Regions from separate parts of the Streptomyces sp. NBC_00258 genome, predicted to be linked through region 3. Evidence: riboswitches for the same ligand, from Rfam matches in the RefSeq annotation. Region 3 holds a riboswitch; each other region holds the start of a gene.

Region 1 (3,056 bases), 670 kb from region 3:
CCTTCGACGCGGGCGCGGCCACCGAGGTCCTCACCGTGGCCACGGCCGCCGTGCTCGCCGTCGGCATCAACCGGCTCGTGGGCCGCGGCAACGCGCGCCTCGCCACCGCCCGCGAGATCGCGGAGGCCGCCCAGTGGGCCGTACTGCCCGAACCGGCGGCGCGGATCGGCGGCCTCGAGATCGCGGCACGGTACGAGGCGGCTCAGGAGGGCGCGTTCATCGGGGGCGACCTGTACGCCGTGCAGGACACCCCGCACGGCGTACGGCTCCTCGTGGGCGACGTACGGGGCAAGGGCATGGGAGCGGTCGCCGTCGTGGCCGTGCTGATCGGTGCCTTCCGTGAGGCCGCCGAGCAGGAGTCGACCCTGGAGGCGGTCGCCCAGCGGCTGGAGCGGGCGCTCGCGCGCGGGGGCGTCCGGCGCGACACCATCGAGCTCGTCGAGGACTTCACCACCGCCGTGCTCGCCGAGATCCCGCACGGCACCCCGGTCGTACGCCTCGTGAACCGCGGCCACCCCGGGCCCCTCCTGCTGTACGGCGACGGGGAGGTGCGCACGCTCGCCGCGGCGGAGCCCGCGCTGCCGCTCGGGACGGGGGAGTTGGGGACCTGGCCCGACCGCGCGCAGGAGGAGGAGTTCCCGGGCGGGGCCATGCTGCTCTTCCACACGGACGGGCTGTCCGAGGCGCGGGACCGGCGAGGCGTCTTCTTCGATCCGGCGCGGCGACTGTCCGGGCGGGGCTTTCCCGGGCCCGACGCGTTGCTCGCCGCGGTACTGGACGACGTCCTGCGGCACACCGGGGGCGGCGGTGCCACCGACGACATGGCACTGCTCGCGGTGCGGCGGCCGTGAAAGCACGGCAGTCGCGAGGGCACGGCGGCAGTCGCGATTGCGGCCGGCGTGAGATACATCGCTCTTGCGGCGACCTTTATCACCGTTGGTAGTCGAACGGAATCCCTCCGCTCAACAACTGACGCACCATCAACAGGACTCCCGTACCTGAATGGCGATCAACTCGCCCGATTTACCCCGCTCATGACCTGAAAGTCCAGGCCAAGAGCCTTAACGATCATCAGGAACAGCTTGGAATCCGGTGCCCGGGTCTATTAACGTTCGATAACGCAGCGCGGTCGTCCCAGCCGTCACAAGAGTCGGCTCCGTGCGCACGCGCCGAATCCCGCAAGGGAACCGGGGAACCACCACTTGGGGTGAATCGCACGTCATTCGCGGTGTAGCGCACCGCGGGTTGACGCGCGTAGGAGACCTTCCTGCTCCGAACCCGTCAGCTAACCCGGTAGGCGAGAAGGAAGGAAAGGAGTGCGCCTACGTGGCGTCCAACCGGTCTGCCCCCACACCCTCGTTCGTGCCGGATGAGTTGACGGGTGAGTCCTCGGGTGAGAAGAAGCCCGACACCTTCGCCTACGGCGCCCGTAAGGACGAGGAGACGTGGGAGGTCTGGAATCCCAGCGCGGAGACCGTCCTTCCCGTCCGCGGCAGGCACCGCGTCTCCAAGCAGCGCGGCGGAGGACTCGCCCGTAGCTCGACCGTTCTGGGCGTCGGTGTCATAGCCGCCGTCGGTGCGGGTGGCATGGCCACCGCGCAGACCGGCAAGCCTCCGGTGTCGATCTCGATCCCCGACCTGCCGAACGTCGGCTCGCCGTTCTCGGACGACGACGCCCCCGAGGGCTCCAGCACCCCGATCACCGCCGTCGGCCTCACCACCGCCGACGCCGAGCAGGGCAACTCGGACGCGGGCGAGGCCCTGCGGGCCCGCATCATGCTCCAGGCCGAGCAGCAGCAGGACCAGGTGGACCGCGAGGCCCAGGAGGCCGCCGAGTCCGCCGCCGCGAAGAAGGCCGCCACGCTGGCCGCCAAGGAGCGGGACGCCGCCGAGGCCAAGGTCGCCGCCGCCAAGAAGAAGGCGGACCAGGAGGCCAAGGAGAAGGCCGAGGCCGCGCGCCTCGCCGAACTCGCCAAGCAGTTCACGCTGCCCACCTCCTCGTACACGATCACCTCGACCTTCGGGCAGTCCGGTGCGCTGTGGTCGTCCGGTCAGCACACGGGTCTGGACTTCGCCGCTCCCACGGGTACCCCGATCAAGGCCGTTCACAGCGGCACGATCAAGGAAGCCGGCTGGAACGGCTCGTACGGCTACCGCACGGTCCTCGAACTCGATGACGGTACGGAGGTCTGGTACGCGCACCAGTCGTCGATCGGTGTCAGCGTCGGGCAGAAGGTGAACACCGGCGACATCATCGGCCGCGTGGGCGCGACCGGCAACGTCACCGGGGCGCACCTCCACCTCGAGGTCCACACCAGCGGTGGCGACGGCATCGACCCGATGGCCTGGCTGCGGGGCAAGGGGCTCACCCCGTAAGGCGGGCTCACCCCGTAAGCGGGCCCGACCCGTTGGGCGGGCCTGAGGGGTCCTGGGTGCGGAATACGGCCGTCCGGTACGGCCGTTGACCCATCCATGACCTCTCTCCGCAAGCTGGGTTCGTCCGATCTCGACGTCTTCCCGCTCTCCCTCGGCGGCAACGTCTTCGGCTGGACCGCCGACGCGGCGCGGTCCTTCGCCGTGCTCGACGCGTACACCGCCGCGGGCGGGAACTTCGTCGACACCGCCGACACGTACTCGGCCTGGGTGCCGGGCAACGAGGGCGGTGAGTCGGAGACCGTCCTCGGCGACTGGCTCGCCGCGCGCGGCAACCGCGCCGACGTCGTCGTCGCCACCAAGGTCGGCGCGCACCCCGAGTACAAGGGTCTGTCCGGGGCGAACATCAAGGCCGCGGCCGACGCGTCACTGCGGCGGCTGAAGACGGACTACATCGACCTGTACTACACCCACTTCGACGATCCGTCCGTGCCGGTCGAGGAGATCATCACGGCCCTGGACGAGCTCGTCCGCGCCGGCAAGGTGCGCGCGATCGCCGCGTCCAACCTCTCTCCCGAGCGGCTCCAGGAGTCCCTCGACCTCTCCGACCGCGAGGGCCTCGCGCGGTACGTCGCGCTGCAGCCGCGGTACAACCTCGTCTCCCGCGACTCGTACGAGGGCCC
Region 2 (3,056 bases), 2.7 Mb from region 3:
CGGACGCGCGCGTGCAGATCACCGGCGGGGTCGGGTACGACGACTCGGGGCTGCTGCGGCTGGAGCCGGGGGAGAGCTTCGTCACACCCGTCTTCGCGGGACTGTGGAGCGACGGCGGATTCGGCGGCGCGAGCCGCGCCTGGCACGCCTACCAGCACGCGTATGTGATCCCGGACGCGGACGAGCACCGGCCGGTGCTCTACAACTCATGGGAGGCCACGGAGTTCGACATCTCCGAGGAGCAGCAGGGGGCGCTGGCACGGCGGGCCGCCGCGATGGGGGTCGAGCTGTTCGTGGTCGACGACGGCTGGTTCGGGGCGCGCACCAGCGACCGGGCCGGGCTCGGCGACTGGACACCCAACCCCGACCGCTTCCCGGCAGGCCTCAAGCCCCTCGCCGACGAGGTGCACGCGCTCGGGATGCAGTTCGGCATCTGGGTCGAGCCCGAGATGGTCAACCCGGACAGCGAGCTGTACCGCGCGCACCCCGACTGGGTGCAGTTCCAACCGGGACGAAAGAGGACGGAGCTGCGCAATCAGCTCGTTCTGAACCTTGCCCGCGAAGACGTCCAGGAGTACCTGTGGGAGCAGCTCGACACGCTGCTCTCCAGCGCGCCGATCGACTATGTGAAGTGGGACTTCAACCGCTGCTTCACCGACGCGGGGTGGCCCGGCGAGGCCTATCCGCAGCGGCTCTGGGTGGACCACGTGCACGCCCTGTACCGGCTCCTGGACCGGCTGCGGGCGGCCCACCCGGGTGTCGCCTTCGAGTCCTGCTCGGGCGGCGGCGGCCGTATCGACCTCGGGATCATGGCGCGTACGGACCAGGTGTGGACCTCGGACAACACCGACCCGCTCGACCGGCTCGCCATCCAGCACGGCTTCAGCCAGGTGCATCCCGCGCGGACCATGGCCGCCTGGGTCACCGACAGTCCGAACGTCCAGCTCAACGGCCGCGTCAGTTCGCTGCGGTTCCGCTTCGTGAGCGCGATGGCCGGAGTGCTCGGTGTCGGCGGCGACCTGACCCGGTGGAGCGACGAGGAACTGGCCGAGGCGCGGACGTGGGTGGAGCTCTACAAGGAGATCCGGCCCGTCGTGCAGGGCGGGGACCTCCATCGGCTGCGGGCTCCGGAGGGCGGCCTGAGTGCCGTGCAGTACACGCGTGACGGCGAGGTCGTCGTCCTCGCCTGGCTCCAGGCCCAGCACTACGGCGAGCCGGTCGCGCCGGTGCGGCTGCGCGGACTCGACCCGGCAGCGGCGTACGAATGCCTCGAAACGGGCGAAGTCCACCGAGGTGCGGTGCTGTTGCATCACGGGTTGCGGACGGGACTGCAAGGTGACCTTGATGCGGCAGTTTTCCGACTGCGTCGCATGTGACTGTTGTGTCCGTAATGGAGCATTGGTTCCAACTCGCTCTGGAATAAAGGCTCCTGGAACGGCCCTCCGTGAGCAGCGTCATATTCGTGACGGTCCGCTGTCGCCATGTTCACGTAATTCAGCCGCGTTTTCAGGGATTTAACAAACGGGGGAGATCCCTGATTTACGCAGCGTGACCGTCATTTCGGTCAGGGATCAAGAGAACGGGGCACACAGGAAACCCCAAAGGTTGTTCCTGCGTCTTCATGTCGCTTACGTTCGCCACCAATCCGGACGGACGCCCAATCCTGCCGCCGCCCGGAATCCGCTCACCCACCCGTACACGGCAGGAGCGGGGGACCCACAGGTACAACGCCTGTTCCGGTCTCCGGAACGGCTAGGGGTTAAGTCGTGCGCAAACACGGCCGGGCATCTCCAGCTCGCACCCGACAGCTCACCTCGCAGGCGCCGGAGAGGAATTCGCCATGCCCGCGAAGGGTAAGCACCGCCGTCCCAAGTCCCAGCGTTTCACCCGCTCCATGGCCGTCGCAGGAACCGGCGGCGCGGCGCTCGCCCTTCCGCTGCTCGGCGCGACCGGAGCGCACGCCGCGACTCCGCAGTCCGCCGCGGATTCCGTGGCGAGCGTCTCGAATGTCGCGAACAAGGCCGCCGAATCGGCGCCTGCCGCCGCCGACAAGAAGGCCGAGGCGAAGAAGGCCGCGGCCAAGACCTATTCCGTGCGTGCGGGCGACTCCCTGTCGAGGATCGCCGACACGCAGGACGTCAGCGGTGGCTGGAAGAAGCTGTACGAGGACAACCGCAAGGCGATCGGTGGTGACCCGGCGCTCATCCACCCGGGCCTGAAGCTGTCGATCGGCAAGGCCGCCGCCACTTCGAGTTCCGACTCCGGCGCCTCCAAGGCCACCCAGTCCTCCGCGAAGAAGGCCGCGGCCCCGAAGGCCGCCGCCGCTCCCAAGGCGGCGTCCGAAGCCGGTGCCGCCGGCTTCACGCTGCCGGTCGCGGGCGCGGGCGTCGGCACCCCGTACAAGATGTCGGGCAGCATGTGGTCCAGCGGCTACCACACCGGCGTCGACTTCGTGGTCCCGACCGGCACGTCCCTCAAGTCCGTCGGCGCCGGCACGGTCGTCTCGGCCGGCTGGGGCGGCGCGTACGGCAACCAGGTCGTCATCCAGCTCGCCGACGGCCACTACGCCCAGTACGCCCACCTGTCCTCCCTCTCCGTCTCGGCCGGGCAGGCCGTGGCCGAGGGCCAGCAGGTCGGCCTCTCCGGCGCGACGGGCAACGTCACCGGCCCGCACCTGCACTTCGAGATCCGCACCACCCCGGACTACGGCTCGGACGTGGACCCGCTGGCGTACCTGCGTGGCAAGGGCGTTTCCGTCTGACCCGACGCCAGGCACGCCCCGCGCGGCGTACCACTCCGCTCGTCTCCGAAGGCCGGACCCTGTGATCCCCGGGGTCCGGCCTTCGGTGTTTCGGTTCTGTGGCATGGCCGGGAGATGGGTCGACAGGGGCGCGCAAGCCGCGACACAGTGATCTCCACAAGCGCTTTCTATGCGCCTTCACGCCATGGAGATCCTCATGACGACCACACGCAGAGCGTTCGGAGCCCTGGCCGCCGGTGCCGCACTCACGGCGCTCGTCCCCGGGCAGACCGCGGGTGCGGCGGTGCGCCTCCGT
Region 3 (3,056 bases):
AGCGAGACGCCGAGGATGGCGTTGGCGCCGAGCGAGCCCTTGTTGTCGGTGGCGTCCAGGTCGATCATGGCCTGGTCGATGAGGCGCTGCTCGGTGGCGTCGTAGCCGACGAGCTCCGGGCCGAGCTGCTCGATGACGGCGAGGACGGCCTTCTCGACACCCTTGCCGAGGTAGCGGTTGGGGTCTCCGTCACGGAGCTCAACAGCCTCGAAGGCACCGGTGGAGGCGCCGGACGGAACGGCGGCACGACCCGTGCTGCCGTCGTCGAGGCCGACCTCGACCTCGACCGTGGGGTTGCCTCGGGAGTCCAGGATTTCCCGGGCTACGACGACGTCGATGGACGGCACGAGCATCTCCTTCTGGGATGTGACGCAAGCTGTCCGGGCCGAAGGCCCGGTTGGGTGCGGACCTGTGGTGGCCCCGCGGCATGAGCCTAACCGGCTGCCGGGGTTCGGCCAGCCCTCGACCGCCTCCTGGACAGAACCGAGAGTAAATTGTTTCCGAACGGAACAAAGCGAGAGGGAAGCGCGAAGGAAGTACACGGGAAGCGCGGGAACGAAAAAGCCCCGCCCCGGTGCGTACGGGGGAACACGCACCGGTGCGGGGAGCCCGTGGGGGACGGGGGTGGCCCTCACGAGGCCTCCACTATGGGGGACACGGATGTGAGGACGCTGTGGTTCAGCCGCGATTCGATTGCGGGGCGGACGCCGGCTGATCCGGAGATCCGGATCAGGCCGAGGCTGAGCGGCCAGGGGCCTCGGCCAGGACGTGCCATCCGGGCAATCGAAGTGGGGGTCGCGGCCGACGGGTGTCAGCTGAGGTGCAGCTGCTGGCCCGGGAAGATGAAGTCGGCGTCGTCGACGATGTCGTCGTTCAGCTTGTACAGCTTCTGCCAGCCGCCCTTGACGTTCTCCTTCTCGGCGATCTCGCTGAGGGTGTCACCCTTGACGACCTTGTACTCGCCGTCGCCCTTCTTGACCTTCTTGCCGGTCGGGGTCTCGACGGTCTTCTTCGCGGTCGAGCGCTCCTGGGAACGCGAGGCGCGCTCCTCGGAGGACTTGGTGCTCTGCTGCTGCTGAGACTGCGAGGTGCTCTGGCCGGAGTTGCCCGAGTTCGAGGGAGCCGGGGCACCACCGGTCGAGGCGCCGGACAGGCCCACGCCACAGCTCGGCCAGGCACCCTTGCCCTGGCCCGCGAGGACCTTCTCGGCGACGGCTATCTGCTGGGACTTGGAGGCCTGGTTGGCCGTGGAGGCGTACGCCGTGCCGCCGTACGCGGCCCAGGTGGAGGCCGAGAACTGCAGGCCGCCGTAGTAGCCGTTGCCGGTGTTGATCGACCAGTTGCCGCCGGACTCGCACTGTGCGACGGCGTCCCACTCGGAGGCGGTGGCGGCGGAGGCTCCCGTGGCGCCCATCAGCGGGACGGCGACGGCCGCGGTGGTGACACCGGCGAGCGTGGCGATACGGGTGGCCTTGGACGGGCGGCGGTGCTTGCCCTTGCCGGAAAGCAGCATGAAGTGATCCCCTCACCGACGCCTGCGAGGTGAGCTGTCGGGTTCGGGCCGAGTGAGTTGCCCGGCCGCGCGACACTGCTGTCACGCGGCTTAACCCCAAGCCGTACCTGGCCTCAACGACCGGGTCCGGCACTTACCTTGGGTCCCCCGCTCCTGCCTACGGCGCTTGACGCGACGACTGTTCCCGTACGGCCGTTGGCAGGATTCGGCGTTGCGACCGTCGGGGCTCACCAGTGGCGAGCGGTCACGACCGTAGACACGCGATCCGCCGAATTTCAAAGACGATCAGGCTCTTGAGATCCATGTCTCACTTTCACCAAATCGGACATTCAGCGCGAACTGCCGCTGTTTTTCGCCCGATTCGACGCCTTGATGACCACATGGCACACCGCGCGGACCGCTACTTGTCCGCCGTCTGCAGGCCGTCCACGTCCAGGCTCTGACCGGGGATGATGAAGTCCGGGTCGTCACCGACGGCTTCCTTGTTCTCGGCGTAGAGCGCCCGCCATCCGCCCTTGACGTCAAGGGAGTCGGCGATCCCCCAGAGACTGTCTCCGGAACGCACGGCGTACGAGCCCTCGGCGGCGACGCGCGACTCGCTGTCGCTGCGCGAGGCGTGCCTGCCGGCGGAGTCGTCCGCACGGGAATCGGTGGCGCCTTCGTCGGCACTGCCGCCGCGGTGGCGGCCGGAGCCGGTGTCGTCCGCCCCGGCACCCTCGCTCGCCTCGGCCGAAGCCTCCCCACTCTGGGACGACTTGTCCGAGTCGTCACTCTTTGCGGTGGCGTCCGCGGAGGAGCTTTCGGAATCCTGTGAGTCCGCGCTGTCGCCACTACCGGTGGACGAGTCGGGCGAACCGGATGAACCAGAAGTGTCGGACTTCGTCCCGTCACCGCTGTCCCCCATACCCAAGCCGGACAGCGGGGTGTGAGATTCCTCCACCACTCCCGTGTCGACGTCGGCCGAGTCGGAGTTCTGCGTCAGACCCGCGACGAGACCGCAGGTCGCCCAGGCGCTCGTGCCCTGGTCCGCGAGGATCTTCTCGGCGACGGCTATCTGCTGCGAACGGCTGGCCTGGTCGGCGCTCGGCGCGTAGTCGAGGCCACCGTGGTCCTCCCAGGTCTCCTGGGTCATCTGGAGGCCGCCGTAGTGCCCGTTGCCGGAGTTCGCGCTCCACGAGCCGCCGCTCTCGCACTCCGCCACCGCGTCCCATGTGGTCCCGCTGGCGGCGCTCGCGCCGGTCGCACCGAGCAGAGGGATCGCGATGGCCGACCCGGTCACACCCGCCGCGACGAGGAGAGCCGGAGCCTGACGGGGGCGACGGTGACGACCGTTCCCGGAGAGCATGCGGTTGCCTTTCGCGTGACATCAAGGACTGCGCACAGCGCACAGCCGACGACTGCGCTTGTGACTACTGCGGCAGGTGGGACCGGCCGCATTGATGGGTGAACGTATAGGCAGTCGAACTCTTGTCACAAGTCGATGCAGCGCAGATAACGTGAAGATCACAAAGTTGACGGAGTCTCATGTTCCATCGACCGGTCT
Region 4 (3,056 bases), 4.5 Mb from region 3:
GGACAGGCGTCCGACCTGGCCATTCAGGCCGACGAGTTGATGCGTACCCGTGGGCAGCTGGAGGAGATGCTCGCCCGGCACACGGGTCAGAGCCGGGAGCGGATCGGCGCGGACATCGAGCGGGACAAGATCCTGGACGCGCAGGCGGCGCTGGAGTACGGACTGATCGACCGGATCGTCTCGAGCCGGAAGTCCACCCAGAGCGCACGCGGCGCGAGGTGAGCGGCCGATGCTCCCACCCGAGTTGCCGCCGCTGCCGGCCCTGACCCGCGCGGAGGCCGAGCTGATCGACCGTTACCTCGAAGTGGTCGACCTGCTCGGCCGGATCAACCCGGCCCATTCCGGGGACACTTACCGGGGGCTGCGCGCGGCCCAGGCCCTGGTGGGCAGGGCCACCGCGCTGCGTGACGCGCTGGCCCTGATGCACCAGCGCGGCGAGCACGAGGTGCACGCGCCGACCCTGGCGCGGGCGCTGCGCGTACTCGACGGTGAGCGCCGAGCGGGCCGGATCGCGCTACCGCCGCGCTCCGACAGCTGACGTACCGCCACGGACCCGGCGTCACGCAGGCATCTGACGAGACGTCCGGGTCAGGGTTCAAACGGACCGAAAGGCGTACCACCGAACAGCGTAGTCAGAGCTGCTTTTACAGGCCCGTGGGAGTTGCGCAACCCGCGTAGCCTCCGTACGGAATCAGACGTTCCGGTGCTGGTACGAGGGTCGTCGACCCCCTCGAGCCCTCCCGTGGGAAAGGCTGTCCACCCGAACGGGTGAGTGGTGAGTAAGCCCACAAATCGCCGATTCCGCTCGGCTTTTGGGACATCCGTGCGTCAAGATCCCTTCCGACGACAAGCCCCCGCCACAAGCGGCGGGGCGATCCGGGCGGACGCCGAGTCCTGCCGCCGCCCGGATGACCGGTCGACAGAAGTGGATCGGCAGGAGTGGAGGACCCAGGCACGACGGGTCGCCGGAACGGTCACGCCATGACCGGGCCGAGCAGCCCTTGGGGTGAAGCCGCGTCAGCGGCCGGGCAACTTCGCCAGCCCGAATCCGACAGGTCATCCTTCACAGGCGGCTGACGAAGGGTTGCGCATGACTGCGCTCAATCGTGTCCCGTCGCTGTTCAGCAGGGCCGGTACCGCATCGGCTCTCACCATCGCCGCTGTCGGCGGCGGCATCGTGGCCCCCGGATTCACGTCCGGCGCTGAAGCGGCCACACCCGCGACGAAGGCACTCCAGGTGGCGGCCTCCAAGAAGGGCTCCCCGTACAAGTACGGAGCCGTGGGGCCCAAGCGCTTCGACTGCTCCGGCCTCACGCTCTACTCGTTCAAGAAGGCGGGCAAGTCCCTGCCGCGTACGGCCGCCGCGCAGTACAACAAGACGAACCATGTCTCCGCTTCGAACCGCAAGCAGGGAGACCTGGTCTTCTTCCACTCGGGCCGGAACGTCTACCACGTCGGCATCTACGCCGGGAAGGGACGGATCTGGCACTCCCCGAAGACCGGGGAAGTGGTGAAGCTCCAGAAGATCTGGACGAAGAGCGTCTGGTACGGCCGGGTCAGGTGACCCGCCCGGGAGGTGGCCGCGGTGATCGCCGCGGCCCCCTCCCGGGGCCCGGAGCGTGATATTCGCGGCTGAGTGGTTACTCCTTCACCTATGGGCGACCTTCATCACCACGAGGAGCGCAACGAGACCCGGCTCGAGCGCGCCGACCGCAACTTCAACGAACTGCTCCAGGAACTGCGGGTCACGCAGACCGGGGTGCAGATCCTCTTCGCATTCCTGCTCACCCTCGCGTTCACCCCGCGCTTCCCCTCCCTGGACTCGTTCCAGCGCGCCACGTACGTCGTCACGCTGCTGCTCTCGGTGCTGGCCGCCGCGCTCTTCACGGCCCCGGCCGCGCTCCATCGCCGGCTCTTCCAGCAGGGCGCCAAGCCGCAGGTCGTGAACGCCTCCTCGCACCTGGCCCAGATCGGACTCGGCGTGCTCGCGTTCGCCCTCTCCGGTTCGGTCCTGCTCGTCGTGGACGTGGCGACGAACCGGGCGGGCGGTATCGCGGCCGGTGCGACCACGCTGGTCGTCTGCGCGGGGCTGTGGGCGCTCCTCCCCCACCTGATGCAGAGCTCCGCCGGCGAGGACTAGCGGGCGCCTTCACGCCACCAGTGGGGCACGGCACTCAGTCGGCTCTCGCGGGCTGTACCGGTGCCGTCCAGGGCAGCATGATCGAGACCGTCTTGCCGCCCTCTCTGGTGGGCCGGACCGTCAGCTTGCCGCCGCACTCGACCGTCAGCCAGCGGACGATCACCATGCCGCGGCCGTTGTCCTGCTGGACGGCCGCGGGCAGACGTTTCGGGAAGCGCGGGTGGCTGTCGGTCACGCCGATGCGCAGTTGTTCGTCGCGGTCGAGTTCGATGTCCACCGTGAAGGTGGGCGACTGCCCGAACGTGTGCTGTACGGCGTTGGTCGCGAGCTCCGAGACGATGAGCCGGACCGTGTCGGCCGCCTCCGTGTCGGATGGAAGTCCCCATTCGGCCAGCACGTCGGTGACGTACGTGCGGGCGGCGTAGACCGAGGCGGGATCGCTCGGCAGAGTGACGGATGCTTCCTGGTGGTCTGCCATGGCGAGGTCGTCCCTTTCCCACGGGACCGGAGTCCGACACGAAGCGGATGACTTCGAGTACGGTCCCGGACTGGTGCTTGCGCCAGAGTGCCACTACCTCGGCGTTCACGGTGCCGATCCACCGAGATATGCATATATCTGTCGCTCGAAGCGGTGAACTCTGCGACGGCCGACCGTATTTGGGCGGGCGGCCGGTTCGTCCTCTACGGTCGGCGTGACGCCGGACGATATAGCGCCGGCGCGACGGTCGGAAGGAGACGGCCATGCAGTACGGTCCCGCTGTGCGCCGCCGGAAACTCGGTGCCGAACTGCGTGCCCTGCGTGCCCGTGCGGGCCTCAAGAGCGGCGAGGCCGCCCGGCTCGTCGGCTGGCACCAGTCGAAGGTGAGCCGGATCGAGACCGGCCGCAGCGGAGTCAAGCCCGCGGACGTGGAGCGGC

The links. Region 3 has a riboswitch for cyclic di-AMP ahead of OG718_RS23955 (transglycosylase family protein). Riboswitches for the same ligand answer to the same signal wherever they lie in the genome.
Region 1: linked by a shared signal. The riboswitch ahead of OG718_RS26960 (M23 family metallopeptidase) and the one ahead of OG718_RS23955 (transglycosylase family protein) in region 3 are both predicted to bind cyclic di-AMP.
Region 2: linked by a shared signal. The riboswitch ahead of OG718_RS12515 (LysM peptidoglycan-binding domain-containing M23 family metallopeptidase) and the one ahead of OG718_RS23955 (transglycosylase family protein) in region 3 are both predicted to bind cyclic di-AMP.
Region 4: linked by a shared signal. The riboswitch ahead of OG718_RS44310 (C40 family peptidase) and the one ahead of OG718_RS23955 (transglycosylase family protein) in region 3 are both predicted to bind cyclic di-AMP.

The regions. Positions count from the first base shown of each region.
Region 1 covers NZ_CP108081.1:6,077,974-6,081,029, reverse strand. Annotated here, with positions in the region: gene OG718_RS26965 (PP2C family protein-serine/threonine phosphatase) at 1-851, shown strand, start outside; cyclic di-AMP (ydaO/yuaA leader) riboswitch at 1,158-1,315, shown strand; gene OG718_RS26960 (M23 family metallopeptidase) at 1,327-2,376, shown strand; gene OG718_RS26955 (aldo/keto reductase) at 2,473-3,056, shown strand, end outside.
Region 2 covers NZ_CP108081.1:2,755,431-2,758,486, reverse strand. Annotated here, with positions in the region: gene OG718_RS12520 (alpha-galactosidase) at 1-1,376, shown strand, start outside; cyclic di-AMP (ydaO/yuaA leader) riboswitch at 1,672-1,838, shown strand; gene OG718_RS12515 (LysM peptidoglycan-binding domain-containing M23 family metallopeptidase) at 1,841-2,761, shown strand; gene OG718_RS12510 (DUF6250 domain-containing protein) at 2,958-3,056, shown strand, end outside.
Region 3 covers NZ_CP108081.1:5,410,071-5,413,126, forward strand. Annotated here, with positions in the region: gene eno (phosphopyruvate hydratase) at 1-347, opposite strand, end outside; gene OG718_RS23955 (transglycosylase family protein) at 812-1,513, opposite strand; cyclic di-AMP (ydaO/yuaA leader) riboswitch at 1,518-1,688, opposite strand; gene OG718_RS23960 (LysM peptidoglycan-binding domain-containing protein) at 1,914-2,858, opposite strand.
Region 4 covers NZ_CP108081.1:9,953,762-9,956,817, reverse strand. Annotated here, with positions in the region: gene OG718_RS44320 (ATP-dependent Clp protease proteolytic subunit) at 1-222, shown strand, start outside; gene OG718_RS44315 (hypothetical protein) at 230-538, shown strand; cyclic di-AMP (ydaO/yuaA leader) riboswitch at 954-1,087, shown strand; gene OG718_RS44310 (C40 family peptidase) at 1,091-1,564, shown strand; gene OG718_RS44305 (DUF6328 family protein) at 1,655-2,140, shown strand; gene OG718_RS44300 (ATP-binding protein) at 2,175-2,618, opposite strand; gene OG718_RS44295 (helix-turn-helix domain-containing protein) at 2,882-3,056, shown strand, end outside.